DNA from 2 places in the Arthrobacter sp. KN11-1C genome. Region 2 is predicted to be linked to the other one. Evidence: riboswitches for the same ligand, from Rfam matches in the RefSeq annotation. Region 2 holds a riboswitch; the other holds the start of a gene.
The links. Region 2 has a riboswitch for S-adenosylmethionine ahead of metX (homoserine O-acetyltransferase MetX). Riboswitches for the same ligand answer to the same signal wherever they lie in the genome.
Positions count from the first base shown of each region.

Region 1: another riboswitch for S-adenosylmethionine. It lies ahead of ACSBOX_RS16360 (hypothetical protein); the one in region 2 lies ahead of metX (homoserine O-acetyltransferase MetX).

Region 1 is NZ_CP197467.1:3,501,678-3,508,892, forward strand. Features, by position in the region: gene ACSBOX_RS16350 (helix-turn-helix domain-containing protein) at 1-313, opposite strand, end outside; gene ACSBOX_RS16355 (sodium:solute symporter) at 617-2,149, shown strand; SAM riboswitch class IV at 2,235-2,354, shown strand; gene ACSBOX_RS16360 (hypothetical protein) at 2,369-2,689, shown strand; gene ACSBOX_RS16365 (hypothetical protein) at 2,742-2,930, opposite strand; gene ACSBOX_RS16370 (VIT1/CCC1 transporter family protein) at 3,252-4,361, shown strand; gene ACSBOX_RS16375 (matrixin family metalloprotease) at 4,472-5,332, shown strand; gene ACSBOX_RS16380 (polysaccharide deacetylase family protein) at 6,035-6,988, opposite strand; gene ACSBOX_RS16385 (purine-cytosine permease family protein) at 7,000-7,215, opposite strand, start outside.
Region 2 is NZ_CP197467.1:3,091,252-3,098,466, forward strand. Features, by position in the region: gene ACSBOX_RS14540 (DMT family transporter) at 1-876, opposite strand, end outside; gene ACSBOX_RS14545 (RNA-binding S4 domain-containing protein) at 910-1,140, shown strand; gene ACSBOX_RS14550 (alpha/beta hydrolase) at 1,212-1,865, opposite strand; gene ACSBOX_RS14555 (SGNH/GDSL hydrolase family protein) at 1,935-2,774, shown strand; gene ACSBOX_RS14560 (hypothetical protein) at 2,841-3,281, shown strand; gene metX (homoserine O-acetyltransferase MetX) at 3,300-4,421, opposite strand; SAM riboswitch class IV at 4,435-4,550, opposite strand; gene ACSBOX_RS14570 (bifunctional o-acetylhomoserine/o-acetylserine sulfhydrylase) at 4,711-6,027, opposite strand; gene ACSBOX_RS14575 (VOC family protein) at 6,318-6,956, shown strand; gene ACSBOX_RS14580 (CPBP family intramembrane glutamic endopeptidase) at 7,212-7,215, opposite strand, start outside.

The DNA of each region.
Region 1 (7,215 bases), 410 kb from region 2:
GCGCGGTCAGGAGACGTTCCACAATGCCCTGCCCACCGAGTGAAATCCGCGGTCCGTCGTCGCGTCGGGTCAGGTGCGTCTCGGGTGCCGCAAAAAGGTCTCCGATGGACACCGAGAGAACTTGGCAAAGCGTCACGAGGGAAGCGACCGACGGCGATGTCAGGTCACGCTCCACACGGCTCAGGAACCCCTTGGTCAGGCCGGTGGCGTCGGCGACTTGCTCGATGGTGAGCCGCTGGGATTGGCGGGCGGCACGGATTCTGGAACCGATGGCAACGGGGACGTTGCTCGGTTCAACGGGGAGAGCCTTCATTCACGAACCTTTCAGGCCGTTTTGGCGGCCCTGTCATTGCTGCAATAGTAGCCGGATCGCCTGCGTGGCGGGGCCTCCGGATGGCTGGAGGACCGCCGTTGCGCCCGCTGCGCACGGCAACGCCTTGACTGTTACTCGCATCACTACGTATCCTCATAGGCAACAAGTGTTGTTTGTGAGGCACACGTCACAGGCTACTCTCCCCACTCACCAGCGCAGAGACCTTCCGCAACCCCGCACGAAACCCCGCGGACCGGCGTCGGAATCCCCCAGAGCTCTGCGCATCACTTTCAGGAGCCAACCGTGGACTCTTCGTTCATCAATATTGCGATCGTGGTGGTGTATTTGCTCGCCATGCTGGCCTTCGGCTGGTGGGGCAAGTCGCGCACCAAGAACAACAGCGACTTCCTGGTGGCAGGACGCCGCCTCGGTCCGATGCTCTACACCGGCACGATGGCCGCCGTCGTCCTTGGCGGCGCATCGACGGTTGGCGGCGTCGGCCTCGGCTACAAGTTCGGCGTCTCCGGCATGTGGCTGGTGGTGGCCATTGGTTCGGGCGTCCTCCTCCTGAGCCTGCTTTTCGCCGGCACCATCCAGCGGCTCAAGATCTACACGGTCTCCCAGATGCTGAGCCTGCGGTACGGCCAGCGCGCCACGCAGACCTCCGGCATCGTCATGCTCGCCTACACCCTCATGCTGTGCGCTACGTCCACGGGCGCCTACGCCACCATCTTCGTCGTCCTCTTCGGCTGGGAGCGCTGGCTCGCCATCGCCGTCGGCGGCGCCATCGTCCTGGTCTACTCCACCATCGGCGGCATGTGGTCCATCACCCTCGCCGACCAGGTGCAGTTCATCATCAAGACCGTGGGCATTTTCTTCCTCATGCTCCCGTTCGTCCTCAACGCCGCAGGCGGCTTCGACGGCATCCGTGCCCGCGTTGACGCCAGCTTCTTCCAGCTGGACGGCATCGGAGCCCAGACCATCATCACGTACTTCGTCGTCTACACCCTGGGCCTGCTGATCGGCCAGGACATCTGGCAGCGCGTCTTCACCGCGAAGACCCCCAAGGTGGCCCGATGGGGCGGCGCCACCGCCGGCATCTACTGCGTCTTGTACGGCGTCGCCGGCGCATTGATCGGCCTGGCCGCCCGGGTGGCCCTGCCGAACATCGACGTCAAGGCCCTTGGCAAGGACGTCGTCTACGCCGAGGTAGCCACGCACATCCTGCCGATCGGCATCGGCGGACTTGTCATGGCCGCAGCAGTCGCCGCCATGATGTCCACCGCGTCCGGAGCCCTCATCGCCGCAGCCACCGTTGCGCGCGCCGACGTGGTCCCGTTCGTGGCCAGCTGGTTCGGCAAGACAATCAACACCAGCGACACCGAGAATCCCGAGCATGACGTCAAGGCCAACCGCTACTGGGTCCTTGGCCTGGGCATCGTGGCAGTACTGATCTCGATGGCGGCGCAAGACGTCGTGGTAGCCCTGACCATCGCCTACGACATCCTGGTAGGTGGCCTGCTTGTTGCCATCCTGGGCGGCTTGGTCTGGAAGCGCGGTACAGGTATTGCCGCAGCCTGGTCCATGGCGGTCGGGTCCGTACTGACCCTTGCCTTGCTGATCGCCTACGCCACCGGAATCATCCCCAGCGAAGACGGCGTCTACGCCAACGACCCCATCTACTGGGGCCTCGGCGCCTCGTTCGCCGTCTACTTCGTGGTCTCCCTCCTCACGCCGCCCACCGAGCCCGCGGTCCGCGAAGCCTGGGACCGCCGCGTTGCCGGAGCGGCCGCGGAGGAACTCCCCTTGGAAGCCCACCCGGTGGCCAGCCACTAAGTTTCACAAAACCTCGTACGACGGCGGCGCCGCACCTTCTCCTTCGAGAGGTGCGGCGCCGCTGTCGCATGTACAGTAGGAACAGCTTCAAGAGATGTGGCGCCAAGCTCCGACTTGCCACACGCCAACCCCATGTTCACGGGTGGTTCGGATGAAGAAGCGGCCCGGTTCGGACCAGAGACAACCGAACGGGCAAGAGCAACTCCACAGGAGAAGGCCATGCCTTTCGAAAACGGCGCTACCGCCACAACCGCGCACACTACCCAGTCCAGCACCCTCTTGTTGCCCCGCTTCCGGCGGGTGGACGAGTTCGTCCGGGTGATTCCCGGCGTCGACCTCTCCCAAGGCTCCATTACGTTCGTGGTGGACGGAAACCTGGAACGCTATTGGCATCATGAGCCGCGACTCATCACCGAAGCGCTTTCAAAAGCAGTCCAGCCCGCCCGCTGGTTCCCGGCCACGCGGAAACTTACCCTCACGGTTGCGGCAACCGGGCATCGTGCGGGCGTGCAGAAGCACTTCATCTTGAGCGCGTTTTAGCTAGCGCGTTTTAGCGGCCAAGTTCAGCGAGCCGGGTTTCAGCGGGCCGGGGCTATTCGATCACTTCCGACTCACGGTGTTCGTCGGCGTCGAGCGCGACCGGCCGTTCGTCGTCGTCAAGGACCTCGGCCTGTTCCTCCCAGTCTTCGTCCACGGCCAGGTCCTCGTTGTAGTCGTAGGCGGGATCGGCCTCGACCGTGGGCCGGTCGGGATGGCGGGCGTGGGTCTCGGTGCTGTCCATGGTGCAACCTCCGTTCGACGTGCCACTGAGCCCATCGCACAGGCACATGAGGCAGCCGATCCAACGCCACCCCGCCAATTCGTGGACCCTGTCCATCCATCCCAGCACTGCCCCCTGCGGCGGTCAAGGTCTCCCGCGAGCCTCCCGGTTTTTGAGGCGCGCCTAAAAAGTCCAGTGAGGATTGCCAGCCGAAAAACCGCGGAAATTGGCGATAAAGTGGAGCTGCAATGAGGCGATGAAGCCCGCCCCAGCAACCCAGGAGTCCCGGTGCACCCGCACACAAAACCCTCGCATTCAGACAATCCCTCGGACCCAAGCAGTCTGTCCCAAGACGCAGCAGCCCCCAAGACTCCCCCGTCGTCGTCGGACATCAAGCGTTGGCGGCAGTACCTGGCCGACGAACGGGCCGAAGCCGCCGTGTACCGCCAACTGGCGCAGCGCCGCGACGGCGAGGAGCGCGAAATCCTTTTGGCCCTCGCAGAGGCCGAGGGCCGCCATGAGGCACACTGGCTCAAGCTCCTCGGCGAACATGCCGGCATGCCGAAGGCGGCCTCCGCTCGAAGCCAAATGCTTGGCTTCCTGGCCCGGAACTTCGGATCGGTGTTCGTGCTGGCCCTCGCCCAACGGGCTGAAGGGCGCTCGCCCTATGCGAAGGATCCAGCGGCAACCCGCGCCATGGCGGCCGACGAACAGATCCACGAAGAAGTAGTCCGCGGCCTGGCGACGCGCGGCCGCAACAGGTTGTCCGGAACCTTCCGCGCTGCCGTATTCGGCGCCAACGACGGCCTGGTCAGCAACCTTTCCCTCGTGATGGGCATGGCGGCCACCGGGGTCCCCGCAACTGTGGTCCTGTTCAGCGGCGTCGCCGGCTTGCTGGCGGGAGCGCTGTCCATGGGTGCGGGCGAGTATGTCTCGGTCCGCTCCCAGCTCGAGCTCCTCAAGGCCACCCGCCCCACCCAGGCCACACTGACCGCAGCCCCGGCCCTGGACATCGAACACAATGAACTGGTGCTCGTGTACTTGGCCAGGGGCATGTCCCGCGAAGCCGCCGAACACCGGGCCGCCGAGCGCATGGGACTCTACAGCTGCGATTGCGATCCAAGCCTCTCGCTCCACCCCGAAGTTGAAGAAACCGTCAATGAGCACGAGGCCGTCGGCTCCGCGTGGGGCGCCGCGATCTCGAGCTTCTGCTTCTTCGCTTCGGGCGCCATCGTGCCCATCCTGCCGTTCATCTTCGGCATGACGGGCTTCTCGGCGCTTGCCGTGGCCGGTACGCTGGTGGGCATCGCGCTTCTGTCGACGGGCGCCGTCGTCGGCTTGCTGTCCGGAACCTCGCCGCTGACCCGCGGTCTCCGGCAGCTCGCCATCGGACTCGGTGCGGCCGCGGCCACGTATGGGCTGGGCCTCGTCTTCGGCGCTGTTATCGGTTAGCAGCGCCGGCCCGCCGGGGCGGCGGGATCAAGCATTTGGGGGAAGACTTGCATTCAAACTACGGGTACGACGGCGGCCCGCCGCCTCCGCAGCGGCGGCCCAGTACCGCGTTGGCGCTGTTCCGAAACTTGATGGTGGTGGCCGTCGTGGCGGCCGTAGCAGTACTTGTCGGTGGCTTTCTCCGGGGTGATCCCGCCTTCACGGGGCTCCTTCCCAAGCTGGCACCCTCTGCCCAAGCCACGGCCAGCAGTCCAGGGCCCGCGGCCTCCGGGCAGGGGCCACAAAAAGCCGCCCGGGCGCCGGATACCCCGCCGCCTGGCCTGGAAGAAGCCGGGCACCCACTCGGCTCCCCCGCCAAACCTGCCGTGGCCAGCAGTTCCTACAAGTTCCTGGCCACCAACGCCGACGGCACGCCCGTGGGTTACTCCCCGTGCCGGCCATTGCACTATGTGGTCAACTCAGCCCTTGCCTCGGCGGGATCCGAGGGGCTCATCGCCGACGCGATCGCCAAGATCGCCGCCGCAACGGGCCTCACATTCGTTGACGATGGCACCAGCAAAGAAACCCCCTCCGAGAAGCGCAAGCCGTACCAGCCCGCGCTCTACGGAGATCGTTGGGCTCCCCTGCTGATTTCCTGGACCACTCCCGAGGCGGCTCCGGCGTTGACTGGATCCGTCATCGGCACCGGCGGCAGCACCATGTACAGCTTCGGCACGGGACCCAAGAGCTACGTCACGGGAAGCCTCGACCTGGACGCCCCGCAAATCACGGAACTGCTGGATGTCCCCGGCGGCGCCCATTACGTCTCCGCGGTGATCCAACACGAACTGGGCCACGTGGTGGGACTCGACCACGTCGATGATCCAATCCAGCTCATGTACCCGGAGATCGGTGCCCCCGATGGCTTGGCGGCCGGCGACCTGAACGGACTCTACAAACTCCACACGGCCCCGTGCCGGACGGACTTGTGACCCCGGCCGACGCGTAGCCCGGCCCCCAGCCCCACCTCGCGGGACATGCCCCCCGTTCGGCCTGAGCAATGGACATATCACTACTATGTCCACTCCTCGAGGCCACGGCAGAGCATGCTCAACGGCCGCCTGGCGTTATGTCCACTGTTCGAGGCCAAGGCAGAGCATGCTCCGGGTGTCCAATTCTCCCAGCCAAGGCTGACCGTGCTCCGGGCCTGAGCCACCCGCGACATGCCGCCCCGTCCAGCCCCTCCGCAACCCCCAGCTTCCTCGCGGGACATGCCCCCCGTTCAGCCTGAGCAATGGACATATCACTACTATGCCCACTCCTCGAGGCCACAGCAGAGCATGCTCAACGGCCGCCTGGCGTTATGTCCACTTCTCGACGCCAAGGCAGAGCATGCTCCGGGTGTCCAATTCTCCCAGCCAAGGCTGACCGTGCTCCGGGCCTGAGCCACCCGCGACATGCCGCCCCGTCCAGCCCCTCCGCAACCCCCAGCTTCCTCGCGGGACATGCCCCCCGTTCAGCCTAAGCAGTGGACGTATCACTACTATGTCCACTGCTCGAGGCCAAGGTAGAGCATGCTCGACAGCCTCCAGTCGTTATGTCCACTTCTCGACGCCAGCGCTGAGCATGCTCAACGAACGCTCGACATTATGTCCACTGCTCGAGGCCAAGGAAGAGCATGCTCTATGGCTGAGCTATTTGGGGATGGCTTCCAGCAACCGGGCGGGCTTGAAGCTGGCTCCTGCACCCGGATAAGAGGGCACCTCAATGCGGGCGTGGCTGTGGATCTCGTTGACCGTGGCCTTGGTGTGTTCGGCAATTCGTTCCAAAGTAGTCACCCACATCCCGTCCATGGACTTCACTCGTTCGATCAACTGCTCCAGGGCAACGGCCTTGGATGGCCGGCCGGAGATGAACGGGTGGTTGGTCAGGACGAAGCAACTTCCTTGGGCGTGGTGGGCTTCGGCTTCCAGGGTCCACATCTCGAGCACCTTGGCCGGGCTCTCGATGACTCCGCTTCCAGTCACTCCCGGGTAGAACGCGTACTGTTCCCAGTCGTCCAAAGCCCAGTCCACCGGGATCTCCACGATGTCCCGAGAATCACCCGAGTCCGTGGCAACCGCCATGCGGTAGGGCGCATCGCCGTCGAGCAGGCTTGAATCGTAGAGGAAGCCGCGGTCCACGAGCAGCGCGGGCGAGTGCCAGTTGAGCTCCCACCAGGGCGCCCTATAGCCGACCGGCCTGACCCCGGCTACCTTCGCGAGGGCTTCGAGCCCGCGGTCCAGGTAGTTGGCCTCGGTGGCGGCGTCGATTCCCTGCATCGGTTCGTGAAGGTAGCCGTGGTGGGCGACTTCGTGGCCGCCGTCGACGATCCGACGCACCACGTCCGGGTAGCTTTCCGCAGTGAACCCAGGGATGAAGAAGGTCCCCTGGATCTCTTGGCGCTCGAGGATCTTCAAGAGTCGCGGAACGGCGACCCGCGGGCCGTAGGACTGGTGGCTCATGAGGGACATGCGCCGGGTGCTCGTGGGATCGTGCGCGATGGTGCAGGATTCGGCGTCGACGTCGAACGTGAACGATGCCGCGGCCCTGAAGTTTTCGGGCCAAGCGATCGGATGTGCCTCGTCGGGAAATGCGTTGGTGGTCATCGTGTGTCCTTTCAGTCGTTGACCAGATTGGCGACGGCGTCTTCCGCAAGGGGCTGCGACGTCGCGGCAGCGGGAGAAACTGCGGCCGCCGATGGCAGCGGAAGGTACCGGGCATGGACCCGTGGGCCCAGGGCGCCATAGATTGCGGCGGCAACAAGTCCGCCTGCCAGCCAGGACAAATCGATCCCGCCCATTGCCGTGGCGATGGGGCCCTGCATGATCGGCAA
Region 2 (7,215 bases):
GTCCAGCGCCAGCGATCCCAGCAGCTGCCCGGCGATCATCCCGAGCCCGGTGACCAGGACACCGAGGCTGCGGACCAACAAAGCTGCCAGGCCGATGAAGACGCACCCCATCGGCCCGCCCAGGTAGTACCACCATTCCGCAGGCAGGGCGTGGCCGGGACCAACGAGCAACACTTTGATGAGCCAGGCGATCCAGAGAATCACCGTTCCGGCGACGAAATTCACGAGCGTCGCGGCGATCGGGCTGCCGTAGTGGACGGTCGCAGTCCCGTTCATGGCCTGCTGGAAACTCATGAGGCAACCCGCCACCACCGGCAACAGGATGGGGAGCAGCAAGGACCCGACGTCGGTGGCCGCCCCGAGGCGCGGCGACACGGCCCAGACGACAGCGGCGATCGTCAGGACGCTGCCGAGGATACGGACCCCGGTGATCGAGCGCTTGCCGCCGGGTCCGATGCCGAGCCGGTCCACGAGTAGCCCGCTAAGGGTCTGGCCGGTCACCGCTGCGACCGTGAACAAGGCCACGCCAAGCAGGCCGACCGTGAACGATTGGGCGAAAACGAACAGCGCGCCGATGCCACCGGCCAGGACATAGAACCGCGGAAAGCTCCGCTCCTTGAGGGCAGGCAGGATCCTTCGAAGGGCCGCGCGGCCCTTCGGCAGCGCGAGTCCGATCGCGGCGATCAGTACCAGCCCGGTGGTGAAGCTCACGACGGCGGCCGCGATGCCGTCGTCGAGCGTTGCTCCCAAGGCGCCGTTGATCCGGCCCTGAAGGGGAATCACGAGTCCGGTTGCCACGGCAAGGAGCAGCCCGGTGAGCAGGGGCAGGGGCGTACGGAAGGGACTTCCAGGCAAGGTGCGGGAGGACTGCGGCATTTTCACCACCCTACTTCAGGCATCATTGCTTGTATGAGCAACCCGGAAATCGAAGAAATCCCCATCCGCGACGACATGATCCGGCTCGGCCAACTCCTGAAGCTCGCCAACCTCGTGGAGGATGGCGTGGAAGCCACGGAACTCATCAAGAACGGCCTGGTCAAAGTCAATGGCGAGATCGATGATCGGCGCGGCCGCCAGCTCCATGTGGGCGATACCGTGACCGTCAACGGCCAGACGGTACGGATCGCTACCGCTTCCTAGTTCAGCAACACGGGGTCACTTACGGCCCATTAAGTGTCGCGGAATGGGCCGTAAGTGACCCCGCGTCGTCTTCAGACGGACGCGAGGACCTTGTGTTCCAGGAATTCTCCGACGTGCCCGATTTCCTGCTGGTTGATGCCGTGCCACATGCCGCTGTAGAGCACCTTAGTGAGGTCCGTGTGCTTCCGCACCCACCCCATCGTGTAGTCGATCTTGTCCGGAGTGATGACAGGGTCCTGCTGGTCGCGTCCCCAGAAGAGCGGCACGGATCCGTCCAGCTCGGCGTCGCGGAACGCGGGGTCCTCACCGGCGTCGACGGCGAAGCCTGAAAGCCCGACGACGGCGGCAAAGTCCGCCGGGCGCTGCCGGAGCAGCGAGGTGGCCATGGCCATGCCCATGGAAAACCCGAGGAGCGTCACTGAGCTGTGGTTGGACTTGACCGAATCCAGCCAGGAAAACACGTACTCCGCGGCGTCCTTGACGGCGTCGAGGGAGTAGTCGATGGACGCCGTGAGCGGGAACCACGTGAAGCCCGGGCCTGTGGCGATCGGCGCCCGGAGCGACGCGACGACGAAGTCCTGGGGCAACATGCCGGCCAGGCTGAAGAGGTCCTGCTCGTTGGATCCATAACCGTGCAACAGGACCAGCAACGGCTTTCCAGCCCGATCCTCCTCTTCGTGGGACCACAAAACGACCGGGGCAGGAAAGGCGGAAGCTTGACTCATGGGACTATTCTTGCAGTTACCCATGAGTAACAAGCTACGGGCGCGTAGCGACGCAGCAAGAGGCAGGATATGGACGTGAGTGACACTGATTCCACGGTGGCAAAGTCGGACGAGCGGATTCATCCATGGACCCGCTACGTGGCGTTAGGTGATTCCTTTACCGAAGGCATCGGCGACCCCGAGCCCAACAACCCCGGAGGACATCGCGGCTGGGCCGACCGCGTAGCCGAGGAACTGAGCCGGGGACACCGCGACTTCGCCTACGCCAATCTCGCCATCCGCGGACGGCTGCTGCAGCAAATCCTCGACGAACAACTTGGCCCGTGCATGGACCTCAAACCGGACCTCGTGAGCATCTCCGCAGGCGGCAACGACCTCATCCGTCCCGGCGGCGATCCCGACGCCCTGGCCGAGAAACTCGATGCCGCCGTGCAAACCCTGAGTTCCGACGGCGCCACGGTGGTTCTCTTCAACGGTCCGGACACAGTGTCATCAGTCCTCGGCCGGATCCGCGGCAAGGTGGCCATCTACAACGAGAACCTTCGCACCGTGGCCGCCCGCCATGATGCCGTGGTGGCTGACATGTGGTCCTTGAGGCAGCTTTCCAACTCCCAGATGTGGGACGAAGACCGCCTCCACTTCTCGCCCCTCGGCCATCACACCGTCGCCGCGATGGTCCTCGACTCACTCAATGTGCCGCACAACCTCGAACCGCTCTACCCCAAACCTCTCCCCCAGCGCAGTTGGCGCGAAGCCCGCTCAGGCGACCTCGTCTGGGCACGCGAATACTTTGTCCCGTGGGTCATCCGCCGGATCAGGCACCGCTCCTCCGGTGACGGGATCCTGCCGAAACGCCCGACGCCGGGACCCGTCTTCGGTCCTGCCGACACGCTCCTGCCCGGGAGCTGAGCGCGAACCGCGAGCTTAGCCACAGGGAGCGGGGCTAAGCTGGTGAAAGACAGGGAGGCCTCCGCCGTGAACAATCTGATCTTCTGGATCATCGTCTGCTCTTGGCTGATTCCCATGGGGATCCGCATGTACAACCGATCGCGCCAGCGCAGGATCCAGGACTTCCCTCCGCAGGATTACCTTGGGCAGCCCTATCCTCCGCAGGATTACCCCGGGCAGCCCTACCCTCCACAGCACTACCCGGTCGGATACCCGGAACAACCCCCGGTGGTCATCCCGCCTGCGCCCCAAAACCCGATGGCGACGCCCGCACCGCAGGCCGCTCCGCCGTCGCAGGCCGCTCCGCCGTCGTCGGCTGCTCCGCAAGCGGGCGGCGCTCCCCAGCCGAGCAGCGCGCCCCAAGGGTACCGGGCACGGAAACTGGCCGAACTGGACCAGAAGTACAGCGACGGGAAAATCGCCATGGAGGACTACATGAAACTCCGCCAGGAGATCATGAACGGCTGATTCAGCGGAAAAGGCGCGCTATCCGAAAAAGGCTTCGCGCAGCTGGGGGCCGAGCTGTCCGATCTCGGTGAGGAAACCGTCGTGCCCGATCGGCGCCTCGATCACGTGAACAGGGACCTCGCCGGGCAGGGCCTTGGCGAGCTCGCGGGATTGCTCCGGGAAATAGAGCCGGTCCGAGTCCACCGAGGCCACGAAGAACGTCGCCGTGGCCACGGCCAGCGCGTCCTCCAGCGAGCCCCGGCCGCGCGTGATGTCGTGGCTCATGAGCGCTTCGGTAATGGCGATGTAGCTATTGGCGTCGAAGCGCTGGACCAGCTTGCTTCCCTGGTGGTCCAGGTAGCTCTCCACCTGGTAGCGGCCCCGGTCCCCCAACGCGGCAGCCTGGAGTGGTGCCTCGCCGCCCTGGGCGTTCCGGCCGAAGCGGAAGTCCAGCTCGTCTGCCGAGCGATAGGTGATGTGGGCAATCCGCCGGGCCAGGGCCAGGCCCGCCTCGGGGGCGGCATGGCCGTAGTAGTCTCCGCCGTTGAAGTCGGCGTCCTGCCGGATGGCGAGCGTCTGGGCCTGTGCGAACGCGATCTGCTCGGCAGTGCTGTACGCCCCGATGGAGATCACGGCGCATCGCTTGACACGGTCCGGATAGCCGACGGCCCATTCCAGTGCACGGGCACCGCCCATGGACCCGCCCACGACGGTGTGCCAGCTGTGGATCCCCAAGGCGTCGGCCAGCCTGGCCTCGGCTACCGTGCTGTCGCGAAGGGTCACGAGCGGGAAGCGGGAGCCCCACGGCTTGCCGTCGGGAGCGCTCGACGACGGCCCGGTGCTGCCGTAGCAGCCCCCCACAATGTTGACGGAAACCACGAAGTAGCGGTCCGTGTCGATGGTGGCGCCGGGACCCACGAGTTGCTCCCACCAGCCTTCTTCGTCGCTCTCGCCGCGGGCCACATGGGTGCTGCCGGTGAGGGCGTGTTCCACGAGGACAGCGTTGGAAGCGTCTGCGTTGAGCCGCCCCCACGTCTCGTACGCAAGGACGACGTCCGGGAGGGAACCTCCGGCCTCCAGCTCGAGTCCGCCCACGGAAACGTACTTGAGGGTTCCGTCCTGGGTACCGGAAAGGGGTATGGCTGTTGCAGCAATTGTCATTCGTTGACACCTCACATCGCGCTTGCCCGCCGCCAACACAGCGAAGGGCCAGGTCTTCACCCGGGGCACCCCGCCGCGAATGGAGGGTTGCCGGCCAGCAAGCCGGGGCTGTCGCTGGCACTCATGACCTATAGGAAGAGTCTAGGAAAAACGGACCCCTCCTGACGAAGATTATGACATCTTTGTGACACTTGGCCGCGTTTTGTTCACGAAGCGGGGGTTGCGAAGGCTGGCCGGCGAAGATTCATCTTGCGTCGCCGACCAGCCTCGTATCCCGTCCGGGTCCGCGCTAGGCGCTCTTGGCTGCCCGGAATCCCGACTCGAGGTCCGCGAGGATGTCGTCGATGTGCTCGATTCCGACGGACAGCCGCACCAGGCCAGGGGTCACTCCCGCAATGGCCTGCTGTTCCGGCGTTAGCTGGCTGTGCGTCGTCGACGCCGGGTGGATGACCAACGAGCGGACGTCGCCGATGTTGGCCACGTGCGAATGCAGTTCCAGGGCGTCCACGAAGCGCTTGCCGGCTTCGACCCCGCCGTTGATGGTGAAGGACACCACGGCGCCGGTGCCCTTGGGGCCGTACTTCCGGCCCCGCTCAAACCACGGGCTGGAAGGCAGCCCCGCGTACGCAACCGATTCGACGTCGTCGCGCCCTTCGAGCCAGTGCGCCACTTTGGTGGCATTGTCCACGTGGCGTTCCACCCGGAGGCTGAGGGTTTCGATGCCTTGGGAGATCAGGAACGCGTTGAACGGGGAAACCGCCGAGCCGAGGTCGCGCAGGAGTTGGACCCGGGCCTTGAGGATGTAGGAGAGGTTCGCCCCGAGGGCCCCGTCCTTGCCGAGGTCGCGGGCGTAGACCAGGCCGTTGTAGCTGGGATCCGGTGTGTTGAAGTTGGGGAACCGCTCGGGGTCCTTCCCGAAATCGAAGTTGCCGGAGTCTACGATGACACCGGCAATGGCAGATCCGTGCCCACCCAGGTACTTCGTGGCCGAGTGCACCACGATGTCCGCGCCCCACTCGATCGGCCGGATCAGGTAGGGAGTGGCGAGGGTATTGTCCACGACCAGCGGGACTCCGGCCTCATGGGCGATGCGGGAGACGCCCTCGATGTCCAAGACGTCCTGCCGGGGGTTGGAGACGACTTCGGCGAAGAACAGCTTGGTGTTTGGCTGCACCGCGTCCCGCCAGTGGTCGAGGTTGTCCGGGTCCTCGACGAAGGTCACGGAGATGCCGAATTTCTTCAGCGTATGGGCCAGCAGGTTGTAGGTGCCGCCGTAGAGGCTCGGGCTGGCGACCACGTGGTCACCGGCCTCGGCCACGTTGAGGATGGCGAAGGTTTCCGCGGCCTGGCCGGAGCTCAGCAGGAGGGCCGCCAAGCCACCCTCCAGGCTCGCTATGCGCTGCTCCACGGCATCCTGCGTGGGGTTGCCGATCCGGGTGTAGATGGGCGCCAGCTCGGCGAGCGCAAAACGGTTGGCCGCGCTTTCCGCGCTGGGGAAGACGAACGACGTCGTCTGGTAGATGGGCAGGGCACGGGCGCCGGTAGCGGCGTCCGGCTCCTGGCCGGCATGGATTTGGCGCGTTTCGAATGACCATCCTTGGGACATGCGGACTCCTGGTTGTCTGGGCTCTTGCCGTGCTTCAGCCTGCCGGGCTGAAGGGTTCAGCCTGCCGGGCTGAAGGGTTCAGCATGCCGGGCTGAAGGGTTCAGCATGCCGGCGATCGGTTGCCGCCAGTCTAGGGACGGCATTGCGGGCTCCGGAAGCTTTATGACGAACACGGAAGTTTTCTTTCCCGGCGCGTCCTGAAGTGACCCTGAGCTGCCTTTTCGACACATCCCACCTTGGTTAGGCTTGACTTAGCTGAGAGCTCCATCACAAAGTGCCAAGATGAAGCCATGCGCATGGATCACGTCTCTTACGCTTGTGAACGAGATGGCCTGTTGGCCACCACCGAGCGGATTTCCGCAGCATTGGGAGTGGACGCAGTCCGGGGCGGAGTGCATCCGCGCTTTGGTACCCGGAACATGATCATTCCCCTTGCTGACCACAAATACCTGGAAGTTGTCGAGGTCCTGGACCACCCGGCCTCCGACAAGGCACCTTTTGGACAAGCCGTCCGTGCACGCTCCGCCACAGGGGGTGGCTGGATGGGCTGGTGCGTCGCTGTGGACGACCTGAGCCCGTTCGAACAGCGGCTCGGACGCGCCGCCGTCCCGGGCAACCGCAAGTTCCCGGACGGCCGCGAACTCGTCTGGTCGCAGATCGGCATCCTGGGACTCATCGCCGATCCCCAGGTTCCGTATCTGCTCCGTTGGGAGGGCGACCCCGCTCTTCACCCGTCCCTCGTGTACCCAAGCGACGTCAAGATGTCCAGCCTCACCATTGCCGGCTCCGCGGAGCGCGTCACCGAGTGGCTTGGTGAACCCGTGGAGAAGCCCCTCGAGGACGTCGCAGTCCAATGGATGGCTCCGCACGGGACGCCGGGAATCATGTCAGTAACGTTCGAAACCGCCAACGGAGCAGTCACGATCTGACGGACCACCCAGTCATAACCTGACGGACCAACGGGCAAGGAAGCCCGGAAAAGCTTCGGCCGCCATATGCGGGTGCCAATGACGCCACCCCGCAATGGCGGCCGAAACCTTTTAACGCGACCCCCATTTTCGCCCGGGAGTCGCAAACGGACGGAGGATGCGCGGGTTCGGGTGTCCCTGGCGAACCCGGGCGTCCTCAGTAAATACGGGTGTTCTCAGGGAACCTGGGGGTCGCCGAGCGAACCGCGCGCCCACCTAC